DNA from 3 places in the Chryseobacterium sp. 3008163 genome. Region 3 is predicted to be linked to each of the others. Evidence: riboswitches for the same ligand, from Rfam matches in the RefSeq annotation. Region 3 holds a riboswitch; each other region holds the start of a gene.
The links. A riboswitch is a leader RNA that binds a small molecule or an ion and turns the genes downstream of it on or off. The one in region 3 is predicted to bind thiamine pyrophosphate.

Region 1: linked by a shared signal. The riboswitch ahead of EAG08_RS12645 (TonB-dependent receptor) and the one ahead of EAG08_RS07430 (class I SAM-dependent methyltransferase) in region 3 are both predicted to bind thiamine pyrophosphate.
Region 2: linked by a shared signal. The riboswitch ahead of pnuC (nicotinamide riboside transporter PnuC) and the one ahead of EAG08_RS07430 (class I SAM-dependent methyltransferase) in region 3 are both predicted to bind thiamine pyrophosphate.

Annotation. Positions count from the first base shown of each region.
Region 1 is NZ_CP033070.1:2,772,826-2,777,717, reverse strand. Features, by position in the region: gene EAG08_RS12645 (TonB-dependent receptor) at 212-2,308, opposite strand; TPP riboswitch at 2,391-2,484, opposite strand; gene EAG08_RS12640 (WG repeat-containing protein) at 2,519-3,280, opposite strand; gene EAG08_RS12635 (bifunctional aconitate hydratase 2/2-methylisocitrate dehydratase) at 3,676-4,892, shown strand, end outside.
Region 2 is NZ_CP033070.1:4,138,218-4,143,109, forward strand. Features, by position in the region: gene nudK (GDP-mannose pyrophosphatase NudK) at 1-132, opposite strand, end outside; gene EAG08_RS19155 (TIGR01777 family oxidoreductase) at 168-1,076, opposite strand; gene EAG08_RS19160 (hypothetical protein) at 1,097-1,435, opposite strand; gene EAG08_RS19165 (HPP family protein) at 1,441-2,037, opposite strand; TPP riboswitch at 2,155-2,260, shown strand; gene pnuC (nicotinamide riboside transporter PnuC) at 2,284-2,880, shown strand; gene EAG08_RS19175 (hypothetical protein) at 2,973-4,028, shown strand; gene EAG08_RS22410 (phosphotransferase) at 4,003-4,458, opposite strand; gene EAG08_RS22415 (hypothetical protein) at 4,425-4,892, opposite strand, start outside.
Region 3 is NZ_CP033070.1:1,639,857-1,644,748, forward strand. Features, by position in the region: partial or broken gene EAG08_RS07425 (hypothetical protein) at 1-2,537, shown strand, start outside; TPP riboswitch at 2,706-2,794, shown strand; gene EAG08_RS07430 (class I SAM-dependent methyltransferase) at 3,019-3,585, shown strand; gene EAG08_RS07435 (AIR synthase family protein) at 3,582-4,631, shown strand; gene EAG08_RS07440 (thiamine phosphate synthase) at 4,631-4,892, shown strand, end outside.

The DNA.
Region 1 (4,892 bases), 1.1 Mb from region 3:
CTTCCCACGGATCACACAGATCTACACAGATTTTTTTCAAATAAGCTTAAAATTTATCATACCTCAACCGTTTGATCTGTGAAAATCTGTGAAATCTGTGGGAATAGCTTTTGTTATTTAGTTTAAAACAAAAAGACTGCCGAAGCAGTCTTCAAAAATTTAATCTGAACTTTACTGAAAATATAATGACATGAAATGGTGTTTAATTTTATTACTGAATTTTCCAGCTGATCCCAAACATGAAATTGGCTCCTGCCTGAGAATAATAATATGGTTCACCATACCAAACAGCTCCGTTGTTAACATATTTTTTATCGAATAAATTATTGACTAATAACTTTAAAGCGATATCATTTTTAGCTATTTTAAAATGATATTGTGCATTAAAATCGGTTAGAAAATAATCTTTTAGCTGTAGATTTTTATCTTCTGTATTGTCTAAATACTGCTTTCCAACATATTGATTCATCAAAGCAAACTCGAAGTTTTTATTGGGCGTAAATCTCAATCCTAAATTCGCAATGACATTGGGTGAAAAAGAAATTTCCGTGTTGCCCAATTCTCTTACGACATCGTCGTTTTCTATATTAAAATCAAGGTTTCTGTTTTGGCTTAAACTTACATTTCCTGAGATTTCCCATTGTTTAGAAAGTTTCGCCAAAGCACCCAACTCAACTCCTCTTCTGTAACTTTCACCGGAATTGGTTCTGATAAAAGCACCGACATTATTCAACTCGCCGTTTAAAACCAACTGATTCACATAATACATATAATATAAATTGGCAGTCAATGACACAATTCCGAACTGTTTTTCTAAACCTGCTTCAAAATCATGCAACTTTTCAGATTTTACATCAGGATTTGCAAAAATGTCGTCACGGTTGGGCTCGCGTTGTGCGTGAGCATAAGAAAGGAAAACTTTGCCATTCCCTATTCTGTAATTAACACCGGCTTTCGGATTAAAGAACAACCAATTACGCTTAACATCTGCACCCTCTCCGTCTCCTGCAGCTAAAATTTTTGTGTCGTAATCGATATTTCTTAATTGTAAATCTCCAAAAAATTCGAAATCATTTACTTTAATCAAAGCTTTAGCAAAACCTGCAATTTCGTTTTTCACAGAGCGGTTTCTGTAATACTCATGTTCATCAATTTGTGGAAAGTAAACTCCTGTTACATTTCCGAAATGCCTTCCGTAATATTGATTGGCAACTACTCCTACATTTACATCTAACTTCTCGAACTTTCCATATAAAGTAGAAACTACTCCGTAAAAATCATTATCTAACCATTTTTTTCTGATAAAATCTGTGATTTCTACTGGAGAACCGCCTACAATAGGTATTGGCAGATTATAATTTGAGTAATGAGTACCCTTTGCATCAGTTTCGTCAACTCTTTTATAGTTTTCGTAATATCCTTTTCCTCTGGTATAATGAAGAGTCGTTTCTAAATTCCATTTGTCATTGAATCTTTGTTCCCATAAAAGTTGATAATGATTTTGTCTGTAGTTGTCGGTTTCATTATCGTAGAATTTATCTTCACCCGTAAACAAATCTGTGTACATTCCCGAATAATTAAATCTAGGATTGGTTTCCCAAGTTTGTCTGTCGATTCCGTTCCAGGCTTGGTAGGTTTTTTCTTTTCCACCAAATGCCATCAGACGAAGTTTCGTTTTTCCTTCTTCAAACAAAGCCATGAAATTGTATGAATGCAAATCTGAGGAAGCCCTGTCGATATATCCGTCAGAATGAATATTAGTATATCTTCCCATCACAGAAAGACGGTCTTTCCAGAATTTACCTGAACCTACCTCAGCAGAATATTTGTATGTATTAAATGAACCGTAGCTGTCATCTGTTTTAAAATAAAACTTTTCTTCAGGCTCTTTAGAAATCACATTGATACTTGCCCCAAAAGCCGAAACTCCGTTGTTGGAAGTTCCCACACCTCTTTGTATTACAATCTGAGACGCTGAACTCGTTAAATCCGGAACGTTGACAAAGAAAGTTCCCTGACTTTCAGAATCGTTGAACGGAACACCATTCATCATCACGTTAATTCCTCTTCCTGCAACCCCACGAATTCTAAAACCCGTGTATCCAACGCCATTTCCAGCATCAGAAGTAGAGATAATTGAGGTTTGGTTTTTTAAGAGAATCGGTAAATCCTGCCCAAGGTTTCTGCCGTCTAAATCCTTCTGTACATTGATGATTTCCTTGGCAACCGGCAACCTTTTGGTAAAGTTGACAGCTTCGATTTCTCTGACTTTCAGAGAATCTGTATTCTGAGTTTGTGCAAAACCCATAGAACTTGCGGTAAGTCCTAAAAAATAAATCCTTTCATTCTTATAAATTTTTAAAATTTAATGGAATAAAAGGGGATCGATAAGATATTATGATACAACATCCCTAAACAGCATTACCCGTTCCAGGTTCATTGGGTATAATCTCAGCCCCCATTGGAGCACCCCTTTAATTTCAGCGCAAAATTACAAAAATTTGATGATGTTGCAAATTTAATAGGCTTTGTTATTAGAATCAATATAATAATAGGTTTTATCGTCTTTGGTTACTTCAAACATTTTCCCCAATTTCCAGCTGTAGTTTCGTTTGATATCAGCATATTCAAATGGAATAATAATATTATTGTTGACATCGATGATGCCAAATTTGTCCTTATGAGAAGCCACAATCATAGGATTTGACAAATCATCTCCTTCTAAAATATGTAAATATTCATATTTGGGATAAATTTTAAAATGTGAGCGGTCAGAGGGGTTACTGAACTTCGAATCTTCTATAATTCCATAAGAACCATTTAAAATATAAGCATGGAAAAGTTGTTTTTTAAATTCAGTCTGACATTTTCCCAAATCTGCATTTTTAAATTGGTATAATCTCTTTCCAGCCTGATTGATTCTGTATGAAATACCGTTCTTTTCAACTGTGGCAAAATGAGCTGTACCAAATTTCTTGGCTTTGGGGTTGGGTGAATTTAAAAGATTGCAATCTTCAGCAAAAAACATGGCGATGTGGTATTCAGGAGCGATAACTAATTTCCCTTTTTGATTGACATATCCAAAATTACCATTTAATCTTTGCGGAATTAACAACGGAACATTTTCATTAATAACAACCAAATTACTCTCAGGTTTTTTCTTAACAATCTGTTTTACCGGATTCTTCTTAGTAACTAACTTATTATTTTTCAAAACCTTAGACTGAGCAACGAAACTCATCGATAAAAGAATAAAAATAACATTGAAAATTTTCTTCATGACTGTTTGTGTTCAAAATATCTGCCAAAAATAGAAAATATAAAACACATATTTATACAGAATCTAAATAATTTAGACCAAAAAAATATTAAAATTCCGTATTTTTGGGAACATTTTTAAATGTTTGATAATTTTAAAACGTTTTTAAGCCACAACATTTGATTGCAACACATCAAAAGCCACCAAACGTTTTATCCGAAAAGAGTTTTTGCGGCGAGACAGATTGCAGGTAAACCACTTACATTTTCAGAGGAAGTCCTTTTACTATTTATCCATCGGGACAGATTATTATCTCACATTTTTAGAAATGGTGTAGATCATACAGCTTGCTTCTGTACTTTCAGATGACAACTATTCAATATCTACCTTTAATTTTTTAAAAAGAACTTCTATTTATGAATATTTATCAGGATTACATCCAAGAGATTGAAGAAAGAAAAATTCAGGGTCTTCACCCAAAACCAATTGATGGTGCAGAACTTTTAAGCGCAATCATTGCACAAATTAAAGATACTAATAACGAATACAGAGCAGATTCTCTGAAATTCTTTATCTACAACAGTTTACCGGGTACAACACCTGCTGCAGTTGTGAAAGCTCAGTTTTTAAAAGAAATCATTTTAGGTGAATCCGTATTAGAAGAAATAACTCCTGCTTTTGCATTCGAGTTATTATCTCACATGAAAGGAGGTCCTTCAATCAAAGTATTGTTGGATTTAGCTTTAGGTAACGATGCTAATATTGCTAAAGAAGCTGCAAACGTTCTAAAAACTCAGGTTTTCCTTTACGAAGCTGACACGGATCGTTTAAAAGAAGCATTCCACAACGGTAACGAAATTGCAAAAGAACTTATTGAAAGTTATGCACAGGCTGAATTCTTCACAAAACTTCCTGAAGCTCCTGAAGAAATCAAAGTAGTTACCTATATTGCTGGTGAAGGTGATATCTCGACAGATTTATTATCTCCTGGAAATCAGGCGCACTCAAGATCAGACCGTGAACTTCACGGAAAGTGCATGATGACTCCGGAAGCTCAAGAGGAAATTAAAGCTTTGCAGGCACAACATCCTGACAAAAGCGTGATGTTGATCGCTGAAAAAGGAACGATGGGAGTTGGCTCATCAAGAATGTCTGGTGTAAACAACGTGGCACTTTGGACAGGTAAACAAGCGAGTCCTTATATTCCATTTGTGAATTTCGCACCAATTGTTGGTGGAACAAACGGGATTTCTCCGATTTTCTTAACGACTGTTGACGTAACTGGTGGAATCGGTATCGACCTTCAAAACTGGGTGAAAAAACTGGATGCAGAAGGTAATGTTATCCGTAATGAGAACAATGAACCCATTCTTGAAGAAGTTTATTCTGTAGCTACAGGAACTGTTCTTACCATTAACACAAAGACTAAAAAATTATACAACGGCGATCAGGAATTGAAAGATATTTCTAAGTCATTCACGCCGCAAAAGATGGAATTCATCAAAGCTGGCGGATCTTACGCAATTGTCTTTGGTAAAAAATTACAAACTTGGGCTTCAGGAATTTTAGGAATTGAAATCCCTACCGTTTATGCACCATCTAAAGAAATCACTAAAGAAGGTGTAGGCCTTTC
Region 2 (4,892 bases), 2.1 Mb from region 3:
GTCGTATGCTTCTCTGCTTTGGGTTTCAGTGGTTCCGTCTTTTTTTAGAATATTGAAAGTGATCTTTTTTAAAGTGTACCAGTTATCTGATAGAATTTCAGTCTTCTCAATGTGTACGTTTGTATTCTGCATAGATTTTACAATCTTGTTTATATATTTTATTTGAATTAATTTTTCTTGAGCAGATCCTCCAAAGCATTTTTCAGGTTCGGAAATTTAAATTGAAAACCTGCATTTTGAAGCTTTTCCGAAGATGTTCTTGAGCCTTCAAGCAGTGCAACAGACAGTTCGCCAAACATTAGCTTCATCACAAATCCCGGAATATTAGGCATAAATAGGGGTTTGTCTAAAACTTCCGCAATTTCTTTCGTTAAATTTTCGTTGTCGGTATGTTGAGGCGCTGATGCATTGTAAGCACCTTTTATATTTTCGTTTTTCACAGCGTATTCAAAAACGGAAGAAAGATCGTCAATATGAATCCACGGAATGTACTGTCTTCCTGTTCCGATAGGTGACCCGATGCCAAGTTTTACAGGAACAGCCATTTTTTTCAAAGCACCTTCAGATTCAGAAAGAATGATGGCTATTCGCACTTTTACCACTCTTTCGGCAATACCTTTTTCTAAAAACTCGTCCGCAGCTTTCTCCCAAAGAATCACGACTTCACTTAGAAAATCATTTCCTTTTTCGTCTTCTTCTTTAAATATTTTCTCAGAAGTTATCGCTCCGTAAATTCCAACGGCAGATGCTGAAATGAAAGATTTTAGTTGAATATTTTTCTTTTGTAAAGTTTTTAAAATCAGTTGTGCAGAATCTACACGGCTGGAAATAATTTCTTTTTTGCGTTCATCAGTCCATCTTTTTTCTGAAATATTAGCTCCTGCTAAATGGATAATGTGACTGATATTTTCGAAGGCTTTTTCGTCGATAATTCCATTTTTAATATTCCATTCAAAGTCATTTTCTTTCTTTTTAGTTCGTGTCAAAAAACGAACAGTATATTCATTTTCAAGTTTATTAGCTAAAACTTTTGCGACAGATCCGCCGGCTCCGGTAATTAATACGACTTCTTTCATGTATTGATTTTGGGATTCTTTTAATTCTTAACAATTAAAATATAATCATCATCTAAAAGTTTATAGCCTTGGTCGTAAATAAACTTATATTCAGAACCATTTTTGTAAACTTTAATTTGTGTAAAATAGTTAAAATCAAATCCTAAGCCACTCAATTTAGATTTGGCAATTTTAGTTTTACCTTCCAGATTGATATCGCTCAGAATACGGTAATTTCGGCGAAGTTTATTGTTAACATTCCGCATCAGATTACTCGAATCTTTATTTTGTTTGTTGTTATAAGCGTTTCTACAGGCGTCATTGCAGAATTTTTTATCTGATCTTCCAATGATTTTTTCGCCACATTCAAGGCATTTCATAGCAATTAATTTTTCAATGGGTGTTTGTGTTTTTTATGTAAAAGTCTTTTCCATTTCGTACTCGTCGGATAGCTTCTGTTTTTAGTAATATTATTAAAAAATAAAGCGACCAAAAGCAAAATAATACAACCCGACAAAACCGGAGAAAGTACATACCAATATCCTAAATCTGCAATTTTTCCGGGAGAAGTCACCGCAATCAAAGCTGTTGCGCCACCTGGTGGATGAAGCGTCTTGGTATACTGCATTAAAACGATGGAAAATGCCACTGCCAAAGGTGCAGAAAGCCATAAGATATCAGGAACAAACTGATAAACAGTGACACCTACCAAAGCCGAAATAACATGACCGCCGACAAGATTTCTCGGTTGTGCTAATGGACTTTGAATAGCTCCGTAAATCAATACACTTGATGCGCCGAACGAACCAATTAAGAAAACATTTTCCTGTTCCAATAAATACTGTGACTGCAGAAAAGCGATAATTCCGATTCCGAAAAATGCGCCGAGAAATGACCAGAAATGTTCTTTATAATCAACTAGAGTTTCTTTGTAAATTACATATTTTGATACACGGTAGGTTCTTCTGAGCGTCTTCTTCACAGTTTCTGATATTAAAATCTAAAGATACAAAATATCCGTTTACAAACGGCTGTGGAATTTCATCTGCTAAATAAATTCAGCTTTAATTTTTTATTCTCAGAAAAAAGTTTCAATTTTGCGCCATCAATGGGGTGCTGCACGATTGCGGCTGAGATGATACCCGGGAATCTTCCACACCTGATCCGGATAATGCCGGCGTAGGGAATTTGATTTTATCATCTCATCATTTAATTTATATAAGTTAATTTGATGCAGGAAATTTCACTAAAGACAACCTGGCCGGAATGGTTTGGGGTCTTCTTTTCAATTTTTCAGGTTTTATTGGCCCGAAAAAACAATTCAAACAATTATCTTTTCGGTATTGCCGGAATTTCACTTTCGCTGTATGTGATGTTTTTCGCAAAACTCTATGCGGAATTTACCTTAAATCTTTACTATTTAGTCATGAGCATTTATGGCTGGTTGTACTGGAAATTCGGAAAACAACAATCTGAAACAGTGATTTCAGAAACAACCAATCAGGAAAAACTAATCACCGCTGGAATCGTGCTTGGAACTTTCGGTTTGTTCTGGTTTTTTCTTACTCAATACACCGATTCCGACGTTCCGATTTGGGATTCTCTGGTTAGCGCCTTTGCGTGGGCCGGAATGTGGCTGATGGCGAGAAGAAAAATCGAAAACTGGATTTTGCTCAATGTCAGCAATATTATCGCAATTCCGTTGTTGATACACAAAGATTTGTATCTGTATGCGGTTTTGACGGCTTTCTTATTTATCGTAGCGATTTCTGGTTATTTGGAGTGGCGGAAAATTATTAAATCTAAGTCTTTAAAGGTCGCTTGATTTTTAAAGACTCACGCAGATTTTATCATCTGCAAAATCTGCTTGATCAGCGAGAGATTATAAACAAAAATAATAATAAGCCTAAAATATCAGTGATTAAGATATCAATTCAAAACGACCATATAGCCATGATCATGCCTGAAGAAATTAGAAATAAAATGTTGGGAGCTTGTGAAGTTTCTCAGGAAATAATGACCAGTATTCATGAGCAACGTTTGCTTCAGATTTGGGTTCCAAAAAAATATGGCGGATTAGGTTTTCGGTTAAAAGAAGGTCTGTCGGTATTGTTTGAGTGGTCAAAAATCGATGGAAGCTTAGGCTGGATGCTCACTTTATGCTCGGGAGCCAATTTTTTTTCTAGAAATTTAAAACCAAATGTTGCTTCAACACTTTTCGCTAACCCAAAAACCTGTTTCGGAGGAAGCGGAATGATTGGCGGAACAGCTGAGAAACAAAGCAATGGAATATTTTTGATCAACGGACTTTGGCATTTTGCAACAGGAGCTCCACACTTAAGTCATTTTACCTTAAATGCTACATTAACCGAAAACGGAAATCCTTTGCTGGATGAATCGGGTACTGGAATCATCCGTTCGTTCGTTATTTCTAAAGATCAGGCAGAAATTATTCCTAACTGGAAATCGATGGGCATGAAAGCTACCGGAACGTATTCCTTTAAAGTGAATAACGCAAAAGTTTCTAAAGATTACAGTTTTGTTTACGATGAATTTTTTACAGAAGATGTTTTAGATAAAATTCCGTTTAGGATTTTTGCAGATTTGACATTGCTGGTCAATTATCTTGGAATGGCGACGCATTTTTCGGAGGAAGCAATTAAAATTCGGCCAAATCTTGGCTTGAAATTATTTAATAAAATGATCAATGATGAATTGGAAAAAGCATTTCAATTTGCCGATGAAATTGAAATGTTACTGAATAATTTTGAATTAATAAGTTCTGATAAACAAACAGAGATTCATTGCTTTTCTACAGATTTAGTAAAGAAATTATCGCATCAGATTTTAGAAATTTATTTTCAGTTGGGACTTCGGGCGACGCATACAGATTCTGAAATATATCAGATTTTTTGTGATTATTTTACGGCGACGCAGCATGCGAATTTTAGGAAGGAGTTTGGGGAAGAGTGATCTCTTTTGCCTCATAATATTCAAGCCAATTTTTTATTCTTCCAACAAACATTTTAAGATAGTTTTCTGTTAAAAATATATTTGACCAATCGAATCTTTGAGCTTGAACGCCAAGATAAAACACAAAAATAGATGCTCCCGCTTCTGGAATTAATTTCAGTTCTTTTTCAGATAGACTTCTTTCTTTTCTATAACCGTTTAGAAAACTTTCAACTTTTATTTCATATTCGTTCTTATCAGATTCAATGAAAAATAGTTGTTTACAAAAATAACCAACATCTAAAATCAGATGTCCATTTCCACAATTATCAAAGTCAAAAATTGTAATTTCATTTTCCTTATTTACACTCAAGTTATCATACCAAATATCGAGATGAACTATTCCCTTTTGATTTTCTAATAGGTTGCTATCTTCAAAATTTTTAGACATTTTAGAGGTGATTTTTTGAGATATTTCATTTCACTTAAATCGTCAGAAAAAAATAAGTTGAGATGTTCATAAGCTTTGTTTAAAAGAACATCAGAATTGTAGTTTACCCGATCGATTTTTTTGCTAGCAGTTATATTGTGAATTTTAGCCATAATTGAACCAATTACAAAGCAGGTTTCATTTGTCATAAATCGCATTTTTTCACCTTCTGCAAATGTAAAAAGCACTACATATCGTAATCCTTCCGGTGCATTTATTTCTTGAATTAGATTTCCTTTTTTATCAGGAATCGGATATGAAACTGAAAGATTATTGCTTTTAAGTAAATTTAAAAGCTCTAATTCCTGCTGAATTTCAACTTTGGTTCTCCAATTATAACAGTAAACTCTGACAACATATTTTGTATAAGTACCTAACAGAAAATAAGTGTGATT
Region 3 (4,892 bases):
TTTATCACATTGATTTCGGGATCAGAACAGGTTTTTATTGACGGAATTTTAATGAAACGTGGTGAGAACCAGGATTACGTGATTAACTACAACACCGGTGAGGTCACTTTTACAAGTTTCCGACCGATTTTCCAGCAGAATTTTATTACGATTTCATTTAATTATACCAACAGAAATTATTCAAGATATTTATTTACAGGAAAGCTTGAACATCAGCGTGAGAAATTCAGAATCGGGCTGAACTGGTTTATGGAAAATGATAATAAAAATGCACCTTTAGCTTTAAATTTATCCAAAGAAGACGAACAGATTTTAGCCGATGCCGGCAATGATCCCAATCTAATGTATGCTCCTTCGGGTGTAGTTACAGAATATGACGTCAACAAAATACTTTACATTCTCGTACCAGACACCAACGGAAATCATTATCAATTTTCCACTGATGTTACACAGACTTTGTATACCGTTTCATTTACGTATTTCGGAGTGAATTTGGGAGATTATAAACTGACGCAAACTACCAATAACGGTCGTGTTTTTGAATACGTCGGTCCCAATATGGGGGACTATAGAGCGGTAAGAAAATTGCCTTCTCCACAAAAATCTCAGGTATATACTGTAAATTCAGAATACCTTTTAAAAGACGGAAAAATAGGTGCAGACATTTCTCTAAGCAACTATGATCTCAATTTATTTTCTTCAAAAGATTCTGATCAGAACTTAGGATATGCAGCAAGAATTTTTGGTAATAAAACATTTACAAAAAACAGCTGGAAAGGAACTCCAAGCTTTGAATATCAATACATTGACAAACAATTTCACATCCTCGACCGTATTAATGATGTGGAATTCTCCAGAGATTTCAACTTAGCTCAGGAATTCAGCGGAAAAACACAAAACAGATTTATCTTCAACTTCCTGAATAAGTGGAATAATAAATCAGCTTTAAATTATCGTGTCAACTATCTTGACGAACAGGATTCTTACAAAGGAATCAAAAACGAATTAGACTTCAGCTGGATTAAAGGGAAATTCCTGACCAAAGGAAACTTATCTTATCTGGACACGAATGCTACTTTACAGGACACAAAATTCATCCGTGGAGGCGCTGCCACAGAATATACCGGCAAAAAGGAAGCTGGGCTTTAGGCGGAAGCATGGAGCACAACGAAAAGAAATTTAATGAAACTCAGCTGATGGATGTCACTAGTTTCAGCTGGAAAGAATTGTTTGTTCAAAAGAAAATCGGCGATAGTACAAGAACCAAGCTTTTAGCTAAAATGTATATCAGAGATAATGACTCTGTGCGTGACAACAGACTTCAGAATATGAACAGGATCTTAGGATTTATGGCAGAAAGTCAGTTAATTAAAACAGAAAAAACCACTTTAAATGCTTTGATTCATTATAGAAAATTCTTCTATAAAAATGAAGATGTAGACATGAATCAGAATAAAGATTTTGTTGTAGGAAACATTCTATACAATCAGCAATTATTTAAAAACGGAATGCGCCTGCAGGCCTTCTATGAATTAGGAAATGGACAGGAAGCACAACGTGAATTTCAATACATCAAAGTGACAGACGGGCAAGGTGTTTACAAATGGACCGATTACAATGGTGACGGCGTTCAGCAGTTGGATGAATTTGAAATTGCCGAATACTCAGATTTGGCGCAGTATATCAGGATTTACACCAATTCTGTACGGTATATTCCTTCCAACAAAAACAAATTGCAGTTGGCGTTATTTGTGAATCCGGCAATTATATTTGATTCAGAAAATAAGTTTTTAAAGCGTTGGAATTTCAATGTTTCATTAAATTCACAAAACTCTTATTTTAAAAGAGAGAAAGTTTTGGTTTTAAATCCTTTTGAAAAAAGTGATGATCAGATTCTCAAAAACCAGAATATTTTAGCTTCCGTTCAGTTTAATCCAACTGAAATATCTGGCTGGAACGGAAATTACCGTTTCATTGCTAACGATAACCTCATCAATGCCAATTTCAGCAACGAAGAAAGAAATCAGACTTCTCATTTCGTGAATTTGGGATATTGGTTTAATAAAGAATTCAGGGTCGATTGGGAAAACTCTGTTCATGATTTGCAAAACTCTTCTCAACTTTTTGCAACGAGAGATTACCGATTGAATAATTTCGAAACAAAACCAAAAGCAACTTATAAATTTACAGACGCCATACAAGCCGAATTTTCTTCTGCTTACCGAGAAAAGAAAAGAGTGGATGGTGAAGAATTTCTGAAAGCTTTTGACATCACCGGAACGCTTCAGTGGGAACGCAAGAAAACTTCCATCAGAGGAAACTTCTCTTTCATCAACAACAACTTTACCGGAAACAATTTCAGCATCGTAGGAAACCAAATGCTCGACGGTCTTAAACCCGGAAAAAACCAGGTCTGGAGTGTTTTTGTACAGCAGGCAATCAATTCATTTTTGCAATTAAATCTGAATTACGAAGGTAGAAACTCAGGTGACCGTACGATTCACATTGGGAGCATGCAGGTGAAGGCGAGTTTTTAAAGCTAGAAGCAAAATTAGTAATCATTCCTTTTTTTAATTAAACCATTGAGTTTGTCATTTCCAGAAGAATCTCAATATTTTATTTTACTACATTTTAGTTTACGGTTTTGATATTCCATCGGAAGTGTATTAGTTATTAAATCCTAAAATTTCCTATATTTGTTCAGTAATAAATACACGGGGTGCCGCAAGGCTGAGATCATACCCGATGACCTGATTTGGATAATGCCAACGTAGGGATGTCTGCTTAAAATATTTTCATTTTATGCTTTATTCGTTCGCATGCTTATCTGTGGTCTGAACTGAATAAATCAACATAAAATAAAATGGAAGTAACAAAGTATTCCGGAGAACTAATCCCCCAACAAGACAAAAACTGGCAAGGAAGACCTGAATGGTTTTTCAACCGAGAACATACCGACACCTACGAATTATGGTATGAAGGCCGGTACAAACGTGCTGAAATCTGGCAAAAAAAGTAATGGAACAGCTCGTTTCCAAAGATCAGAGAGTTAAAACGTTGTTAGAATTTGGTTGTGGTACTACCCGATTTACCCGTTGGTGGAAGAACATCGGGATTGAAGCCACAGGTGGAGATATTTCACCATTAATGTTATCACAGGCAATCCATCTTTTTGAAGGCGATTTGGTAATGGCCGACTCTCATTTCATGCCTTTCAAAGATCACACGTTTGATTCATTGGCATTCATCACAACTTTTGAATATTATAAAGATCCCGTAAAAGTTATCAGAGAAGCCGCCCGTGTTGCCAAATACGGAATTGCAATGGGGATGATGAACAGAAACTCTCCCAAAGTTGCCCGAAGAAGAGTCCAGCAATTGTTTGGAAAAAACCCTTTCTATGTTACGGCGACTTTCTATACGCCAAAAATGCTGACCGAAATTATCGAAAAAGCTTTAGTTGGAAGAAAATACACCATCGAATGGACTTGTACCGGACTTCCAAAATGGTTTCCCGTACAGCAATGGAATGTGCCAGTTGGTGATTTTTTTGGTTTATACATTCAGCTAAATGATGTGGAATGAGTGAGACTTTAGGAAAAATAAATCATTCCCAATTTGAAGATTTCCTGAAACAGCGATGTGGAAAAAAGCGTGATGAAGTTCGTGTTGGTCCAGAGTTTGGCGTAGATGTTTCAGTTGTGGATCTGCATGGCGGAAAAGCGATGGCTTTGACGAGCGATCCTCTGTCATTGATTCCGTCTCTAGGTTTGGAAGAATCTGCGTGGCTGTCGGTTCATCTGATGGCAAATGACATGGCGACCACAGGTTTCGCACCGATGTTCGGACAGTTTGTTTTAAATCTTCCGACGCATCTTTCTAAAAATGATTTTGAAACCTACTGGAATTACACCCATCAATTCTGTAAAGATATCGGGGTAAGCATTACCGGAGGACATACCGGATTTATTGAAGGGCAAAATTCTACCATAGCAGGCGGCGGAACTTTTATTACGGTCGCTCCGAAAGAAGAAATTTTGGTTTCAAAATATGCAAAACCCGGCGATTCAATTTTAGTGACCAAAACAAGCGCACTTTCATCTGCAGCCATTTTAGCAATGAGTTTTCCTGAGACTGTAAAAAATAAAGTCGGGAAAGAATTTTACTATTCAGCATCGGCTTCCTTTTACGAAACCTCATCATTGAAAGATGCTTTGACTGCCGTACAAAATGAGAATTCAGGAGTGACAGCCATGCATGATGTGACAGAAGGTGGAGTTTTGGGAGCTATTTACGAATTGGCGATTGCGTCAGGAAATGGAGCTGAAATTTTTAACGAAAAACTTCCGATTGGAGAGGTGCAGTCCGCTGTTTGTAATCTGTTCGCTTTGGATCCCAGATATTGTATTGGTGCGGGTTCTATGATTATTACCTGTAAAAAAGAGAAGGCTTCGGAAATTATTTCGAGATTGGAAACTAATCATATTCCATGTACAGAAGTTGGAACGATTACCGAAAAATCTGCGGGAATTAAATTAATTGAAAACGAAAAAGCAAATGATTTAATGTATTTCGAAGAAGACCCTTACTGGAAAGCTTTTTTTAACGCTTATAAAAACGGCTGGAAATAATGAAAAAGCAAACCATAGAATCCGGAATTTATTTAATCATTGATCCTGCGATGGATGAGAAAATTCTTTTTCCCAAATTAAATTTAATTGTAAAAGAGAACATTGCAGTAATTCAGGTTTGGGATCACTTCAAAGAAAATCAGAATATTGAAGAACTGCTTTTGAAAATTTATGCAAAAACTTCTTTACATAGCATTCCTTTAATCATCAATAATCGCTGGGAACTTTTAAAACAAAATCCTTTGGATGGAATTCATTTTG